2 regions of the Streptomyces sp. NPDC002088 genome follow, and region 1 is predicted to be linked to the other one. Evidence: predicted binding sites of a transcription regulator. Region 1 holds the regulator's gene; the other holds the start of a gene.

Evidence for each region. The regulator HspR, encoded in region 1, represses chaperone genes until heat shock. The targets are predictions, from matches to a motif close to TTGAGNNNNNNNNNCTCAA.
Region 2: a site for HspR is predicted at 5,150-5,168, ahead of lon (endopeptidase La). Genes of this name have one in related genera too.

The regions. Positions count from the first base shown of each region.
Region 1 covers NZ_JBEOXO010000002.1:332,863-340,626, forward strand. The annotation lists gene ABT114_RS05220 (helix-turn-helix domain-containing protein) at 1-20, shown strand, start outside; gene ABT114_RS05225 (DUF397 domain-containing protein) at 32-232, shown strand; gene ABT114_RS05230 (sugar ABC transporter substrate-binding protein) at 264-1,361, opposite strand; gene ABT114_RS05235 (PA14 domain-containing protein) at 1,668-4,097, shown strand; gene ABT114_RS05240 (heat shock protein transcriptional repressor HspR) at 4,176-4,628, opposite strand; gene dnaJ (molecular chaperone DnaJ) at 4,634-5,818, opposite strand; gene grpE (nucleotide exchange factor GrpE) at 5,867-6,523, opposite strand; gene dnaK (molecular chaperone DnaK) at 6,520-7,764, opposite strand, start outside.
Region 2 covers NZ_JBEOXO010000010.1:131,670-139,433, forward strand. The annotation lists gene ABT114_RS22750 (MFS transporter) at 1-946, opposite strand, end outside; gene ABT114_RS22755 (TetR/AcrR family transcriptional regulator) at 1,126-1,785, shown strand; gene ABT114_RS22760 (sulfatase family protein) at 1,886-3,451, opposite strand; gene ABT114_RS22765 (TIGR03086 family metal-binding protein) at 3,600-4,166, shown strand; gene ABT114_RS22770 (GNAT family N-acetyltransferase) at 4,142-4,981, opposite strand; gene lon (endopeptidase La) at 5,191-7,599, shown strand.

The sequences.
Region 1 (7,764 bases):
ACCTTCTCTACACCCTTTAGGGGAGGCCCGAATGTCCGAACTCCACTGGCAGAAGTCGACGTACAGCGGCGGCCCGCAGGGGGACTGCGTCTACCTCGCCACCGCCCCCACCGGAACCATCCACCTCCGCGAGAGCGACCGGCCCCGTACCGTGCTCTCCACCACCCCCGCCTCCCTCTCGGCTCTCCTCGACCACCTCAAGGCGCCGACGCGTGGTACGACCAGGTCGTAGGACCTGGTCGCCATGGCGACCGCAGGCGGTACTACTTCAGCCCGAGCGTCGAGCAGGCCGCCTTGTACTTGGCCGTGCAGATGTCGGACACCTTGTAGATGCCGTCCGCGATGACGGTTTCCTGGATGTTGCTCTGCGTCAGGGCGACGACGGTCACCAGCTGCGCGGGGATTTTCTTGTTCGTGGGGCTGTCGACCGTGTCCCGGGCGAGGGCGTCGAACTGGATGTCGTGCCCCTGGACCTTGGCGATGGCCATCTGCGCGGCGGCCTCGGCCTCGTCCGGGTACGACTTGTACACGCTCATGTACTGCTCGCCGGAGACGATCCGCTGCACCGCCGAGAGCTCCGCGTCCTGGCCGGTGATCGGCGGCAGTTCGCTGACGCCCGCGGCCTCCAGAGCCTTGATGATGCCGCCGGCCATGGCGTCGTTGGCGGAGTAGACGCCGGCGATGTTGTTCGCGCCGATCTTGTTGATCGCCTTGGTCATGTTGGCCTGGGCGAGGTCCGGGTTCCAGTCCTTGGTGTCGTAGGTCGCGGCGATCGCCACCTTGCCGTTGAGCTCGGAGAGCGCGCCCTCCTTGAACTGCGCGGCGTTCGGGTCGGTGGGCGAGCCGTTGATCATGACGATCTTGTCCGAGGTGTCGCTCATGGCCTCGGCCAGAGTGCGCCCCTGCACCTCGCCGACGAGCTCGTTGTCGAAGGAGACGTACGCGTCGATCGGGCCCTCGGCCAGCCGGTCGTAGGCGATGACCGGGATGCCCGCGTCCTTGGCCTTCTTCACCGTGCCCGCGATGGCGTGCGAGTCGACGGCGTCGAGCAGGATGACGTCGACCTTGTCGTCGATCATCTTCTGCATCTGGGTCGTCTGCGTGTCCGCGTCGGAGCCGGCGTTGGCGTACAGGGTCTTGCCCTGCTTGTTGGTGAGGGAGGCGACCTTCGCCTTGATGATGGGGTAGTCGAACTCCGCGTAGCGCGTGTTCGTCTTCTCCGGCATCAGCACGCCCACCGTGACGTCGTTGCCCTTGGTCGGGCTCGCGTCGGCGCTGTCCCCCGTCGTGTTCAGCATGCCGCAGCCTGCCAGCGAGAGGGTCAGGGTGGACGCGGCCACGGATATGGCGATACGGCGCATTCGGGGGCTCACTTCAGGTGCGTTCCGGACATGGGTGCGGCATGGTGACCCAGGTGTCTGAAAAGCCAACGCGTCGGCAACCATCGGCGTCAAGCGGAATCACTTAACGAGATAGCAACATCACGCTCCGCTTTGCTCAGACTCGATCGTAAAGACGCTGCGGAATCTTCTCCAAACGCTCTTTACGGACCCTCCATCCAACGGAAGTTCATGCGCAGGCAAAGATCCGTACAACCAACCCGCCTCCTCGTGAGTCGTGATCACGACGGGCTTAAGCCCCCGTCCCGATCCCGACCAGAGGACCGCATGAACCCAGCCAGACGACGCACGTCCACGGCGACCGCCACCGCCGTCGTGCTCGCCACCGCCGGTGGCCTCCTCACCGCCGTAGCCGCACCCGCGTCCGCCGCCACGACCTGCACCTCCCCGGTCTACAAGCGGCAGTTCTACGCGAACACCGCGTTCTACGGCACTCCGAAAAGAACGGACTGCGACAGCGCGATCGACCAGAACTGGGGCACCAAGGCCCCGGCCTCCGGCCTGCCGACGAACAACTTCGGCGTCCGCTGGACGGTCACCCGCGACTTCGGCTCCGGCGGCCCCTTCACGTTCTCGGCCGCCACGCAGGACGGCGTACGGGTCTACGTCGACGGCGTCCGCAAGGTCGACCTCTGGAGGAACGTCTCGTCCACGGTGAAGAAGACGGTCAACGTCACCGTCCCGTCGGGCAAGCACACCCTGCGCGTGGACTACGTCAACTGGACCGGTTCGGCGAACGTCAAGTTCGGCTACACGCCCCGAACTTCCGCGAGCGTCGACAAGGTCAAGCCGCTCGTCCCGACAGGGACTTCGGTGACGTACGACAAGACCACCGGCAAGGCGAAGGTCTCCTGGTCGAAGAACAAGGAGATGGACCTCGCCGGCTACCGCGTCTACCGCCGTCTGAAGGGCGCGGCGTACCCCACCAAGCCCCTGGCGACGACCACCTCCACCTCGTACACCGACGCGACCGTGCCGAAGACCGGCGCGACCTACTACTACGAGGTCCGCGCCTACGACAAGGCGGGCAACGCGTCGGCGGGCACCGCCGACCAGGCCGTGGTCACCGTGGACAAGACACCGCCCGCGGCACCCTTCGTCGAGATGGACTCGTGCCCGGTCGACCAGCCCTTCGCGGCCCCGGAGCTGGTCACCACCGCCCAGAACGCGGCCGACATCGCGTGGTACGAGATGCAGCGCCTCAACCCCGTGACCAACACCTGGAGCACCGTCTACTCCGGTGCCAAGGGCGCGATCTGCGACACCGGCCGCCCCGCCGACGGCACCAAGGTCACCTACCGCGGCCGGGCCCGGGACGCCGCCGGGAACTGGTCCGCGTACTCGGCCGCCACCACGTTCACCACCTCCGACCTGACACCGCCGGCGCCCGTCTCCAGCGTCCGGGTCGAGTACCGGTCGGGCGTTCCCCACCTGGTGTGGTCCCCGGTCACCGGGGCCGCCTCGTACCAGGTCCTCCAGTACGACCCCTCGACCGGCGGCTACTCCGACGCCCTGTCCGGCGGCGGCAGCACCGCGCAGACCGACGTCGTGCCGCGCCAGCTGCTCTCGGTCGCCGACAGCTACCGGTACGCGGTGCGCTCGGTGGACGCCAAGGGCAACGCCGCCGCCCCGACGGAGATCACCCTGGCGATGGCCGACCGGCCGGAGGCCATCGCCCCGTTCGCGACCACCGCGGTCAACTATGGCGAGGGCGTGTCGATCGAGTGGAGCGGCGCCGACCCGTGGACCTTCGACTCGGACCAGCCGCTGCTCACCTACCGGATCGTCCGCACCGACAAGGCGACCGGCGAGAGCAGCGTCGTGACCGGGTGCAAGCCGAACAGCTCGCAGGACCTGCCGGTGACGGACCCCAAGACGTACTGGACCTGGGCCGGTGACGACGCCCCCGCCTACGCCGGCAGCCAGCAGATCAACGGCGTCTGCCGGGACATCTCCGGCGCGTCCGAGACGACGTACGACTACACGGTCGTGACGATCGACCCGTACGGCCATGAGTCGGCGCCCGGTCCGGCCGCCACGGCGACCACGTCGGACACCGTACGTCCGGCGCCGGTCGAGAACCTGACGGCCGAACGGGTTCCGCTCGGTGTCCGGCTGACCTGGACACCGCCCGCCGACGACGACGTGAGCGGCTATCACGTGTGGCAGAGCACGACCGACCCGGACACCGGAGAGACGGTCTGGGACTCCAACTGCTTTTCGAGCACCTCGATGTCGGCGACCGAGATCCTCTGCCCGACGATCCCCGACGGCGCCACCCACCTCTACCGGGTCGCCGCCACGGACGGCACCGCTCTCGCCGACCCGGACGACATCGCGGCCTTCAACCCCGCCGAGGTCTCCGTCACCCTGCCGGACACCCGCCCGCCGGGCTGGACCGGCACCGAGGTCCGTGAGGACCAGTACCCGGAGCTCTACGTCCGCTGCGGCGAGACCATCTACGACATGCCGTGCGGCGACTACACGGACTACCGCTGGGAGAAGTGGGACGCGGCCGCCGGCGCCTGGACCACGTTCGCCACGGGCAAGGTGACCGACCCGGAATTCCACATGGACACCACCGTGCACGAGGACCCGCTCGGCCTGTACTACTACCGGGCCGTCTACATCGACCCCACGGGCAAGGAGGAGGTCGTCGAGCAGGAGGCGTACGGCATCTGGGACTCCTGGCTCTGACCGCACACACGGCTCCGGCCGCACACGAAGGGGCCCGGGAAGTCTCCCGGGCCCCTTCGTGTGCGTACCGTCGGACCGTCAGTCCGAGGACTGCTGCCGCTTCGGCCGCCACACCACCAGCGCGCTCGTCTGCTGGACCTCCTGGTACGGGACCAGGTCGCGTCGGTAGGAGGCGTGCACCGCGGCCTCGCGCTGCTGCATCGCGGCCGCCGCGCCGTCCAGGGCCGCTTCCATTTCCGCGACGCGGGACTGGAGGGCGGCGACCTGGTTCTCCAGTTCGATGATCCGCTTGATGCCGGCCAGGTTGATGCCCTCGTCCTGCGACAACTGCTGGACGGTGCGCAGCAGTTCGATGTCGCGGGCCGAGTAACGCCGGCCCCGGCCCGCGGTGCGGTCGGGGGAGACCAGGCCCAGGCGGTCGTACTGGCGAAGCGTCTGCGGGTGCAGGCCGGAGAGCTGGGCCGCCACCGAGATGACGTAGACCGGGGTCTCCTCGGTCAGTTCATACGGGTTACGCCGACGGCCTTCCATCACTCTCAAGCTCCCTTCGCGGCCTCGAACAGCTCCGCCCGCGGATCCTCCTCCGCGGTCGCCTCGCGATACGCCTCCAGTGCGTCACGAGCCTTCCCCGACAGGTCCTTCGGGACACTCACCTCGACGGTGACCAACAGGTCTCCGCGGGTGCCGTCCTTGCGGACCGCGCCCTTGCCGCGGGCGCGCATGGTGCGGCCGTTGGGCGTGCCCGGGGGCAGCTTCAGCGTCACCGGCGGGCCGCCGAGGGTCGGAACCCGGACCTCGCCGCCGAGCGCCGCCTCCGTGAACGTCACCGGGACGGTGACGGTGAGGTTGTCGTCCTTGCGGCCGAACACCGGGTGGGAGCCGACGTGCACGACGACATACAGGTCGCCGGCCGGGCCACCCCGCTCGCCGGGCGCGCCCTTGCCGCGCAGCCGGATCCGCTGCCCGTCGGTGACGCCCGCCGGGATGCGGACCTGCATCGTGCGGGAGGACTTGGCGCGGCCGCTGCCGTGGCACTCCAGGCAGGGGTGCTCGGCGATCAGACCGCGGCCCTTGCAGTCCGGGCAGGGGTCCGTCAGCGAGAACCCGCCGCCGGAGCCCCGCGCCACCTGGCCGGTGCCGACGCAGGTCGGGCACACGCGCGGTGTGCCGTTCTTGTCGCCGGTGCCGGAGCAGGCCTTGCACGGCTGCTGCGAGGTCATCCGCAACGGGACCGTCGCGCCCTCGATCGCCTCCGTGAAGCTCAGCGTGACCTCGGTGTCGATGTCCTGGCCGCGCCGGGGCTGGGTGCGCGTGCCGGTGCCCGCGCCGCCCCGGTTGAACAGGCCCCCGAAGACGTCACCGATGCCGCCGCCGAAGCCGCCGGCCCCTCCGCCGCCGCCCTGGGCGCCGCCTCCGAAGAGGTCGCCCAGGTCGAAGTTGAAGTTGCCGCCGCCCGCGCCGGGCCCCGGACGGAAGCCGCCGTTGCCGAAGAGGGCGCGGGCCTCGTCGTACTCCTTGCGCTTCTTGGGGTCACCGAGGATGTCGTTCGCCTCGGAGATCTCCTTGAAGCGCTCCTCCGCCTTGGCGTTGCCCTTGTTGGCGTCCGGGTGGAACTCGCGGGCGAGCTTCCGGTACGCCTTCTTGATCTCGGCTTCGGTGGCGTCCTTGGGGACGCCGAGGACCTTGTAGTAGTCCTTCTCGATGAAGTCCTTGGTGCTCATCCCCGACGTCCCTCCTTCCTCATCCGTATCGCACTACGTATGGCAACGTCAGCCCTCGTCCGGGCCACCGCTCTCCTTGTCGTCAGCCGCCTCGGCCGACTCGTCGGCCTTGACGGTCTGCGCCCCCGGCTGGGGTTCGGCCACCGCCACCCGCGCGGGGCGGATGGTGCGCTCGCCGATCCGGTACCCGGGCTGCAGAATCGCCACGCAGGTCGTCTCGGTGACGTCCGGCGCGTAACTGTGCATCAGGGCTTCGTGGATCGTCGGGTCGAAGGGCTCGCCCTCCTTGCCGAACTGCTGCAGACCCATCTTCGCCGCCACGGTCTCCAGCGACTCCCCGACGGACTTGAATCCGCCGAGCAGTTCGCCGTGTTCCCGCGCGCGGCCGACGTCGTCGAGCACGGGCAGGAGCTCGGTCAGGAGGCTCGCGATGGCGATCTCCTTGACCGCGATCCGGTCGCGCTCGACCCGGCGGCGGTAGTTCTGGTACTCGGCCTGGAGCCGCTGGAGGTCCGCCGTGCGCTCGCCGAGCGCCGTACGCACCTGGTCCAGCTGGGCCACCAGACCCGCTGTCTGGTTCGCGTCCCCGGCCGGGGCCGCCGCCTCCTCCGCGGAGGGGGTGGCGGCCTTCGGCTCGGCGTCGTCAGGGGTGGCGCCGGAGGGGACGTCGGGCTTCTCCTCGAAGCCCGGGGTCTCCTCCGTCACGCGGCACCGTCCTTGCGCTCGTCGTCCACGATCTCGGCGTCCACGACGTCGTCGTCAGCGGCCGCGGCACCACCCGGGGCAGCGCCCTCCGGACCGCCGGCGGCGGCACCCTGCGCGGCCTGGGCGTCGGCGTACATGGCCTGGCCCAGCTTCTGCGAGACGGCCGCGACCTTCTCGGTCGCCGTACGGATCTCGGCGGTGTCCTCGCCCTTGAGCGCGGTCTTCAGCTCCTCGACCGACGCCTCGACCTCGGTCTTGATCTCGCCCGGGACCTTGTCCTCGTTGTCCTTGAGGAACTTCTCGGTCTGGTAGACGAGCTGCTCGCCCTGGTTGCGGGCCTCGGCGGCCTCGCGGCGGGCGTGGTCCTCCTCCGCGTACTTCTCGGCCTCTTCGCGCATCCGGTTGACCTCGTCCTTCGGCAGCGAGGAGCCGCCGGTGACGGTCATCTTCTGCTCCTTGCCGGTGCCGAGGTCCTTGGCCGTGACGTGCATGATGCCGTTGGCGTCGATGTCGAAGGCGACCTCGATCTGCGGGACACCACGCGGGGCCGGCGGCAGACCGGTCAGCTCGAACATTCCGAGCTTCTTGTTGTACGCCGCGATCTCGCGCTCGCCCTGGTAGACCTGGATCTGCACGGACGGCTGGTTGTCCTCGGCGGTGGTGAAGATCTCGGACCGCTTGGTCGGGATCGTCGTGTTCCGCTCGATGAGCTTCGTCATGATGCCGCCCTTGGTCTCGATACCGAGGGACAGCGGGGTCACGTCGAGGAGCAGGACGTCCTTGACCTCACCCTTGAGGACACCGGCCTGGAGCGCGGCGCCGATGGCGACGACCTCGTCCGGGTTCACACCCTTGTTGGCCTCGTTGCCACCGGTCAGCTCCTTGACGAGCTCGGCGACGGCGGGCATACGGGTGGAGCCACCGACGAGAACGACGTGGTCGATCTCGCCGAGCTGGATGCCGGCGTCCTTGATGACGTTGTGGAACGGCGTCTTGCAGCGCTCCAGCAGGTCAGCGGTGAGCTGCTGGAACTGGGCGCGCGTGAGCTTCTCGTCCAGGTGCAGCGGGCCCTCGGCGGACGCCGTGATGTAGGGCAGGTTGATCGAGGTCTCGGTGGACGAGGACAGCTCGATCTTCGCCTTCTCAGCGGCCTCGCGGAGGCGCTGCAGGGCCATCTTGTCCTTGGCGAGGTCCACGCCGTGGCCGGCCTTGAACTGCTGCACCAGGTAGTCGACGACACG
Region 2 (7,764 bases), on a different contig from region 1:
AGCCCAGCACGTAGGGCTTGCGGCGGCCGGAGCGGTCGGAGAGCTGGCCGCCCAGGATCGAACCGGCCGCGGTCGCGACGACCATGGCGAGGGTGCCGACGAGGACCTTGCCGGTGACCGTGTCGTCGTCGTAGCCGAGGCGGTCCATCAGGAAGTAGACCTGGTAGCTGGTGACGCAGGAGGCGCCGGTGAAGACCAGGAAGCGGCCGGCGAAGTTCCAGGCGAAGTCGGGGTGCCTGCGCGGGTCGACCCAGAAGCTGCGCAGGAACTCCTTGAAGCTGTACGGCTGGAAGGCGCCGGCGCGGGCCGGGCGGTCCTTGATGACGACGGCGAGGCAGACGACGGCGGCCAGGCCGATCGCGCCGGGCACGAGGAAGGCGAGGGCCATCGAGCCGCTGAACGCCTGGGCCAGCGCCGAGCCCGCGATCATCGACAGCGAGGTCGTGATGCCGATCAGGCCGGAGACGCGGGCCTGCTGCTGTGGCGGGATCAGGTCGGGGATGCAGGAGGTCAGCGCGGCCAGGGCGGCGTTGATGCCGAGCTGGGCGAGGGCCCAGCCGAGCATCAGGACCGGCACGTTGCCGCCGAGGGCGACGACCATCAGGCCGGCGAGACCGGCCGTCATGCCGCCGACCAGCCAGGGGCGACGGCGGCCGAAGCGGCTGGTGGTGCGGTCGGAGAGGGCGCCGAAGACGGGGTTGCCGAGCATCGCCAACAGCGCGCCGACGGACAGCACCTGGCCGAGGGCGGTCCCGCGGTCCGCCTCGGGGACGATCTGGCTGACCCGCAGGGCGAGGGTCACCATGACGGGGGTGAGGACGGCGAGATAGGCGCCGAACTGGGCGAAGGCGAGGGCGAGGACGAGCTTGGCGGGGGCGGCCTGCCGAGGGTGCTCGGGCGACGGAGCGGTCGTCGCGTCGAGCGGGGCGTCGTGGCTCAGAGCCATGCGGCACTCCTGGGGGACGGGGGCGGCTTCCTTGCCGCACCGGCCCGCTCAGGGAAGCAGTAAAACCGAGTGGGTACTAGGTTTTGATCAGGTGGCCAGAATCACGCTGCACATGGCTTGAAGCGGAGGGGCTGGTGGCACGTGTAACCACGGGTCGCAGGTCGGTTATCGTGACCGGCATGGAGAGCAGCAGACCGGCAAAGGGGTCGGGCGGTCCGGGCCGCGGGACGTACGCGGTCGGCGACGAACGGCGCCTGCGCATCCTGGACGCCGCCGTCGAGCACTTCGCCCAGTGGGGCTTCCATGCCTCCTCCCTGGCGCGCATCGCCAAGGACGTCGGCATCACTCAGGGTGGACTGCTGCACCACTTCCGCAGCAAGGAGGACCTGCTCGTGCAGGTCCTGGAGCGCACCGAGCACTACGACAAGGAGAAGTTCCTCCACGAGGAGTTCACCTCGGCCGCCGACTGCTATGCCGGCCTGCTCCGGCTCACCGAGTACAACGCCGCCCGCCTCGGCCGCACCCGGATGTTCAACGTCCTCGCCGCCGAGGCCGGAGACCCCGGGCACCCGGCCCACGCGTACTTCGTCCGGCGCTACCGCGAACTCGTGGAGCACATGTCCGGATCGCTTCAACATGCCGTGGACAGTGGGGAGTTGAAGGCCGGTACGGACGTGGCCGGGGTGGCCGAGGAGACGGCCGCGGTCATGGACGGCCTCCAGATCCAGTGGGTCCTCGATCCCAGGGGCTTCGACATGCCCGCCCGCTTCCGCGTCTACGCCGACCGGCTGCTGCGCTCGATCACGACGGAGGGGACCGGACTGCCCGCGGACGCGTGAGAAGCGCCGGATGCGAGAACAGCCTCGGAGGTTGCTGTGCATCGGCCCTCGCGCGGCGCCGGCCTCGCACCGGTCCAGGACAGGCCCTGAGCCGGCGGCCCTAAGCCTTCCTGGCTGCCGCCAGCTTCTCCGCCAGCCCGGGGACGCCCAGCCGGCGTTCTTCCTCCGCGCTCGCCCCGTACAGCCTGTTGGTGAGCTGGTAGGGGTCGGCGCGCAGGTCGTAGTACTCGCGGAAGAGGACCTCGCCGGTGCCCTTCGGGCGGCCGCCGTCGTCGAGGCGGGTGCGGTAGTACTCGGTGTACTGCTCCGACTTGCCGATGTACGACGCCCAGGTGTGGATCGGTGTCTTGTCCTGCTGGTTCCACCACCACTCGGCGAGCAGGTGGTCGCGGTCGTTGCCGGGGTCGAGGAGGGAGTGGCCGTCGTGCGGGGTGTCGGCGGTGGTGCCGGCGGCGGCCAGGAGGGTGGGGGCGATGTCGATGTGGCCGGTGAGGCGGTCGTCGGTCCGCGCCCGGCTCGCCCCGCCGAGTCCGGCCGCCGGCCAGGACAGGTAGAAAGGGACCTCCAGGCTCGGACGGTACGGCACCGACTTGCGCAGCCAGCCGTGGTCGCCCCAGCACAGGCCGTGGTCGCTGGTGAACAGCACGAGTGTGTTGTCGAGCTGGCCGAGCTCGCGCAGCTTGTCGTGGAAGTCGCGCATCGCGTCGTCCACGGAGAGCAGTGTGCGCAGTTGGCGGGTGCGCAGCGCCTTGCCTTCGGCGAGGGTGTGGCGTGCTCTGCGCACGTACGGCGGCTTGTCGGCCTTGTCTGTTGTGCCGGTCTCCGTGACGGAGGGCCTGCCCTGCCACTCCGGTACGCGGGTGTCGGCGTACTTCTTCTCCGGGATGTTCACCTCGTGCGCGGAACGTGTGGCGACGTAGGCGAACCAGGGCCGGGTGTCGGTGCGGGACCGCTCGATGAAGGCGAGGGCGCGGTCCTTGATGACGGTGGTGTTGTAGCCGGGGATGGTCCGGACCGTGCCGTTGTCGTTGTAGTGGCCGTTGTTGTAGGCGACCGGTTCCTGGAGCAGCCACTCGTCGAAGTGGGGCGGGTTGTCGGCGGGGTGCCAGTAGTTGAGGTACTTGCCGAACAGGCCCGTGCGGTAGCCGGTCTCGTGCAGCCGCCGCTGGACGGTGGTGCGCTGGTCGAGGTGGTTCGGGTGGCGGGTGTCGAGGACGCCGTGGTTGTGGGCGTACCGGCCGGACATGATCGAGGCGCGGGACGGGGCGCACAGCGGGGTGTTGGCGTGCGCCCGAGCGAAGGTGACGCCCTGGCCGCCGAGCCAGTCGACGGTCCGGCGCAGCGCCCACTCCGTCTCTTTGGGCTGGTCGTCGGTGAGGACCAGCAGGATGTTGGGGCGGTGGTCGGAGCGGGCGCGGGGGCTGGGGCTGGTGCTGGGGCTGGTGCTGGGGCTCGCAGTGGCCGCGGGGACGCGGCGGGCGGCCGGTGCCTGCCGGGTCGGGGACGGGCTGTCGGCGGCCGCTGCCGTGCCGCTGTCGTCGGCGTGCGTCGCCCGGACGGCCACGGGAACCGCCACCGCGGCCGCGACCGCCGTGGCCCCGACGACGAGCGCCCGCCGGCTCGGCCCCCTGCGATGCTGCTGGTCGTCGCTCACTTCGTCCCCCATGGCCCCGTTGCGTACCCGTTCGCGTGACATGCCCGCTGTGAATCTGCTGGCATTGTGCGTGAGTTGCCTGTGAATGGCATTGCGGGCGTGTAGCGATGTCCTTGCGGGGGCGTGGAGACGGGCGCGCCACGGAACGGGGGAGGCTGACGTGACGGACGAGGTCCGGCAGATCGAACGGGCCGTCGTGGCCACCGGGCGCCTGGTCGCCGGTGTGACCGACGGCCAGTGGGTGAACGGCACACCGTGCGCGGAGTGGGACGCGAGAGCCGTCCTCAACCACACCGTGGGCGGCATGCGCATCTTCGCCGCCGAACTCGACGGCACCGACCCCGGCGCCGAGCACGAGTCGGACTGGCTGGGCACCGACCCGGCCGGCGCGTACGCCACCGCGGCCGGACTCGATCTCGCGGCCTGGCGGAGACCCGGTGCCCTGGACACCGTCGTCCACATCTCCCTCGGCGCCCTGCCGGGCCCCCTCGCGGCGATGGTTCACCTCACCGAGGTCTGCGTCCACGGCGTCGACCTCGCTGTCGCGACGGGGCAACGGGATCTGGTGGACGAGGAGTTGTGCGAGGAACTGCTGTCGACGATGCGGGGCATGGCCGGCTTCGACGCGTTCCGCGTACCCGGCGTGTTCGGCCCGGCGGTGCCGCCCCCGCCGGGCGCGGCACCGCACGGCCTGCTGCTGGCCTACCTCGGCCGGTCGGTGTCCTGACTCTGCTGGTCCGTGTCCTGACGCTGCCGGTCGCCGGGCGGTGACCACACGTACGGAGTCGTCGTGGTCACCGCCCGGAAGCCCAGCCGCCGCAGGATGGGCGCGCTGTCGTCGGAGGCGTCCACGTGCAGGTAACGGACACCGCGGGCGGCGGCGAGTTCGGCACGGGCGGCCACCAGGGCACGGTAGATGCCCTTGCCGCGCCACTCGGCGAGCGTCGAGCCGCCCATCAGCGCGGCGAACTCGGTGCCGGGGCGGAAGATCAGCCAGGCCGCGGAGACCACCTCGCCCTCCGCCTCGGCGACGAGGACCGCGATCTCGTCCGGGGTGCGCGCGACGCGCCGGATGAGGTCGTCGGCGATCTCGCTCAGGTCCAGGCCCCAGATGGCTGTCTCCAGGGCCGCTGTACGGTGCATGTCGGCATCGGCGGTGACCTGCCGCAACGTGACGCCGTCCGGCGGCGCGGGCGTTTCGACGGCCAGTTCCGCCACGGGACAGACGAGCACCGTCTCCTGCGTCTCGGGCTCGAAGCCCGCCGCGCGCAGGCGGTCCGTGAGGTCGGGCGGGGCGTCATGCCCGCGGACCTTCCACTCCACGGCCTTCCCGCGCGCCGCGAAGAAGTCCCGCTGCCGGATGATCAGTTCGTCGAGCTCCCGGCCATGCAGGCCGCCGAGGTCACGCGGGCCGGTGACGAAGCCGCGGTAGCCGAGGTCCATACGGAGCAGCGGGCCGTCGTACTCGTGCGCGACTCCGGGGGGCGGGGTGCGGCGCATCTGGGCGTCGTAGGCGTCGAGCAGGGTCTGCGTGTCCGTCATGGGGAGACGGTACGGGCAGTACGAGGCGGGGACACGCCCTTTCATGAGCCAGGTCCGGCGCCGACGCCGATGCCGACGCCGCGTCCACGACATCCTCGTCACCGAACCCGACCGTCGTGATCGCTCAGAGCGAACGTCGACCTGGGAACAATCAAGGACTGCCGTGCATTGAGTCGGCATAACTCAACTTGACTGCCTAGGGAGAGATCATGGCTTCGACGTCCACACCGCTCACCCTGCCTGTGCTGCCGCTCGACGACGAGGTCGTGCTGCCCGGAATGGTGGTGCCGCTGGACCTGAACGACGCCGACGTACGCGCCGCGGTGGAGGCCGCCCAGGCCGCCGCGCGGTCGGAGCCCGGGAAGCCCAGGGTTCTGCTGGTGCCGCGCATCGACGGTGCGTACCCGGGGACGGGTGTGCTCGGCACGATCGAGCAGGTCGGCCGGCTGGCCGACGGCGACCCGGGCGCGCTGATCCGCGGCCGCGGGCGGGTGAGGATCGGTGCCGGGACGACCGGGCCGGGCGCCGCCCTGTGGGTCGAGGGGACGCGTATCGACGAGAGCGTGCCGGAGCCGCTGCCCGGTCACGTCGGCGAGCTGGTCAAGGAGTACAAGGCCCTCGCCACCGCCTGGCTGCGCAAGCGCGGCGCCTGGCAGGTCGTGGACCGTGTGCAGGCCATCGACGACGTCTCCGCGCTCGCCGACAACTCCGGCTACTCGCCTTTCCTGACCACCGAGCAGAAGGTGGAGCTCCTCGAGACCACCGACCCGGTGGCGCGCCTCAAGCTCGCCACCCAGCAGCTGCGCGACCACCTCGCCGAGCAGGACGTGGCCGAGACGATCGCCAAGGACGTCCAGGAGGGCGTCGACAAGCAGCAGCGGGAGTTCCTGCTGCGACGCCAGCTGGAGGCCGTGCGCAAGGAGCTGCGCGAGCTGAACGGCGAGAAGGACGGCGAGGAGTCCGACGACTACCGCGCCCGTGTCGAGGCCGCCGGCCTTCCCGAGAAGGTCCGTGAGGCCGCCCTCAAGGAGGTCGACAAGCTGGAGCGGTCGAGCGATCAGTCGCCCGAGGGATCGTGGATCCGCACCTGGCTCGACACCGTCCTCGAACTGCCGTGGAACGAACGGACCGAGGACCAGTACGACATCCAGGGCGCCAAGGCGGTCCTGGACGCCGAGCACGCCGGTCTGGAGGACGTGAAGGAGCGGATCACCGAGTACCTGGCGGTGCGCAAGCGCCGTACCGACCGGGGCCTCGGTGTCATCGGCGGCCGCCGCGGCGGTGCCGTGCTGGCGCTCGTCGGCCCGCCCGGCGTCGGCAAGACCTCGCTCGGCGAGTCCGTCGCGCACGCGATGGGGCGGAAGTTCGTGCGGGTCGCCCTCGGTGGCGTCCGCGACGAGGCCGAGATCCGCGGGCACCGGCGTACGTACGTCGGCGCGCTGCCCGGTCGTATCGTCCGCGCGATCAAGGAGGCCGGGTCCATGAACCCGGTGGTCCTGCTCGACGAGATCGACAAGGTGGGCTCCGACTTCCGCGGCGACCCGGCCGCGGCCCTGCTGGAGGTCCTCGACCCGGCGCAGAACCACACCTTCCGCGACCACTACCTGGAGGTCGAACTCGACCTGTCCGACGTGGTGTTCCTCGCCACCGCCAACGTGCTCGAAGCCATCCCGGAGGCCCTGCTCGACCGTATGGAGCTGGTCCGCCTGGACGGCTACACCGAGGACGAGAAGGTCGTCATCGCCCGTGACCACCTCCTCCCGCGCCAGCTGGAGCGGGCGGGGCTCGGCAAGGACGAGGTGACCCTGGACGAGAGCGCGCTGCGCAAGCTCGCCGGCGAGTACACGCGTGAGGCGGGTGTCCGTACCCTCGAGCGGTCCATCGCGCGGCTGCTGCGCAAGGTCGCGGCCCAGCACGAACTGGGCGAGCGGAAGCTGCCGTTCACGATCACGGACGGCGACCTGCGCGCTCTGATCGGCCGGCCGCACCACGTGCCCGAGTCCGCGCAGGACCCGGCCGAGCGCCGTACGGCCGTCCCTGGTGTCGCCACCGGGCTCGCGGTCACCGGCGCGGGCGGTGACGTCCTGTTCGTCGAGGCGTCGCTGGCCGACCCCGAGACGGGCGCGGCGGGTCTGACCCTCACCGGTCAGCTGGGTGACGTGATGAAGGAGTCGGCGCAGATCGCGCTGAGCTTCCTGCGGTCGCACGGCGCCGAGCTCGAACTGCCGGTCGCCGACCTGAAGGACCGGGGCGTGCACATCCACTTCCCGGCGGGCGCGGTCCCCAAGGACGGCCCGAGCGCCGGCATCACGATGACGACGGCACTCGCGTCGCTCCTGTCCGGCCGCCTGGTCCGTACGGACGTGGCGATGACCGGCGAGGTCTCGCTGACCGGCCGGGTGCTGCCGATCGGTGGCGTGAAGCAGAAGCTGCTCGCCGCGCACCGGGCGGGTGTCACCACGGTGATCATCCCCAAGCGCAACGAGCCCGACCTGGACGACGTCCCGGCGGAGGTGCTGGAGAAGCTGGACGTGCACCCGGTGACGGATGTGCGCCAGGTGCTCGAACTGGCCTTGGCCCCCGCCTCCGCGGACGTGGAGGTTCCGGTCGCGGCGTGACGGACGCGTCCGGATGACGAAGGCCCGGGTCCCCTTGGGGGCCCGGGCCTTCCGCGGCCGCCGGCACCGGGCAGCGGATGCTGTGGCTGGACGGCACGACCGGCTGCACGAACCTCGTGAAGCGGGACAGGCCCGCGGGCAAGTGCTGATCCGATCCGAGGGCTG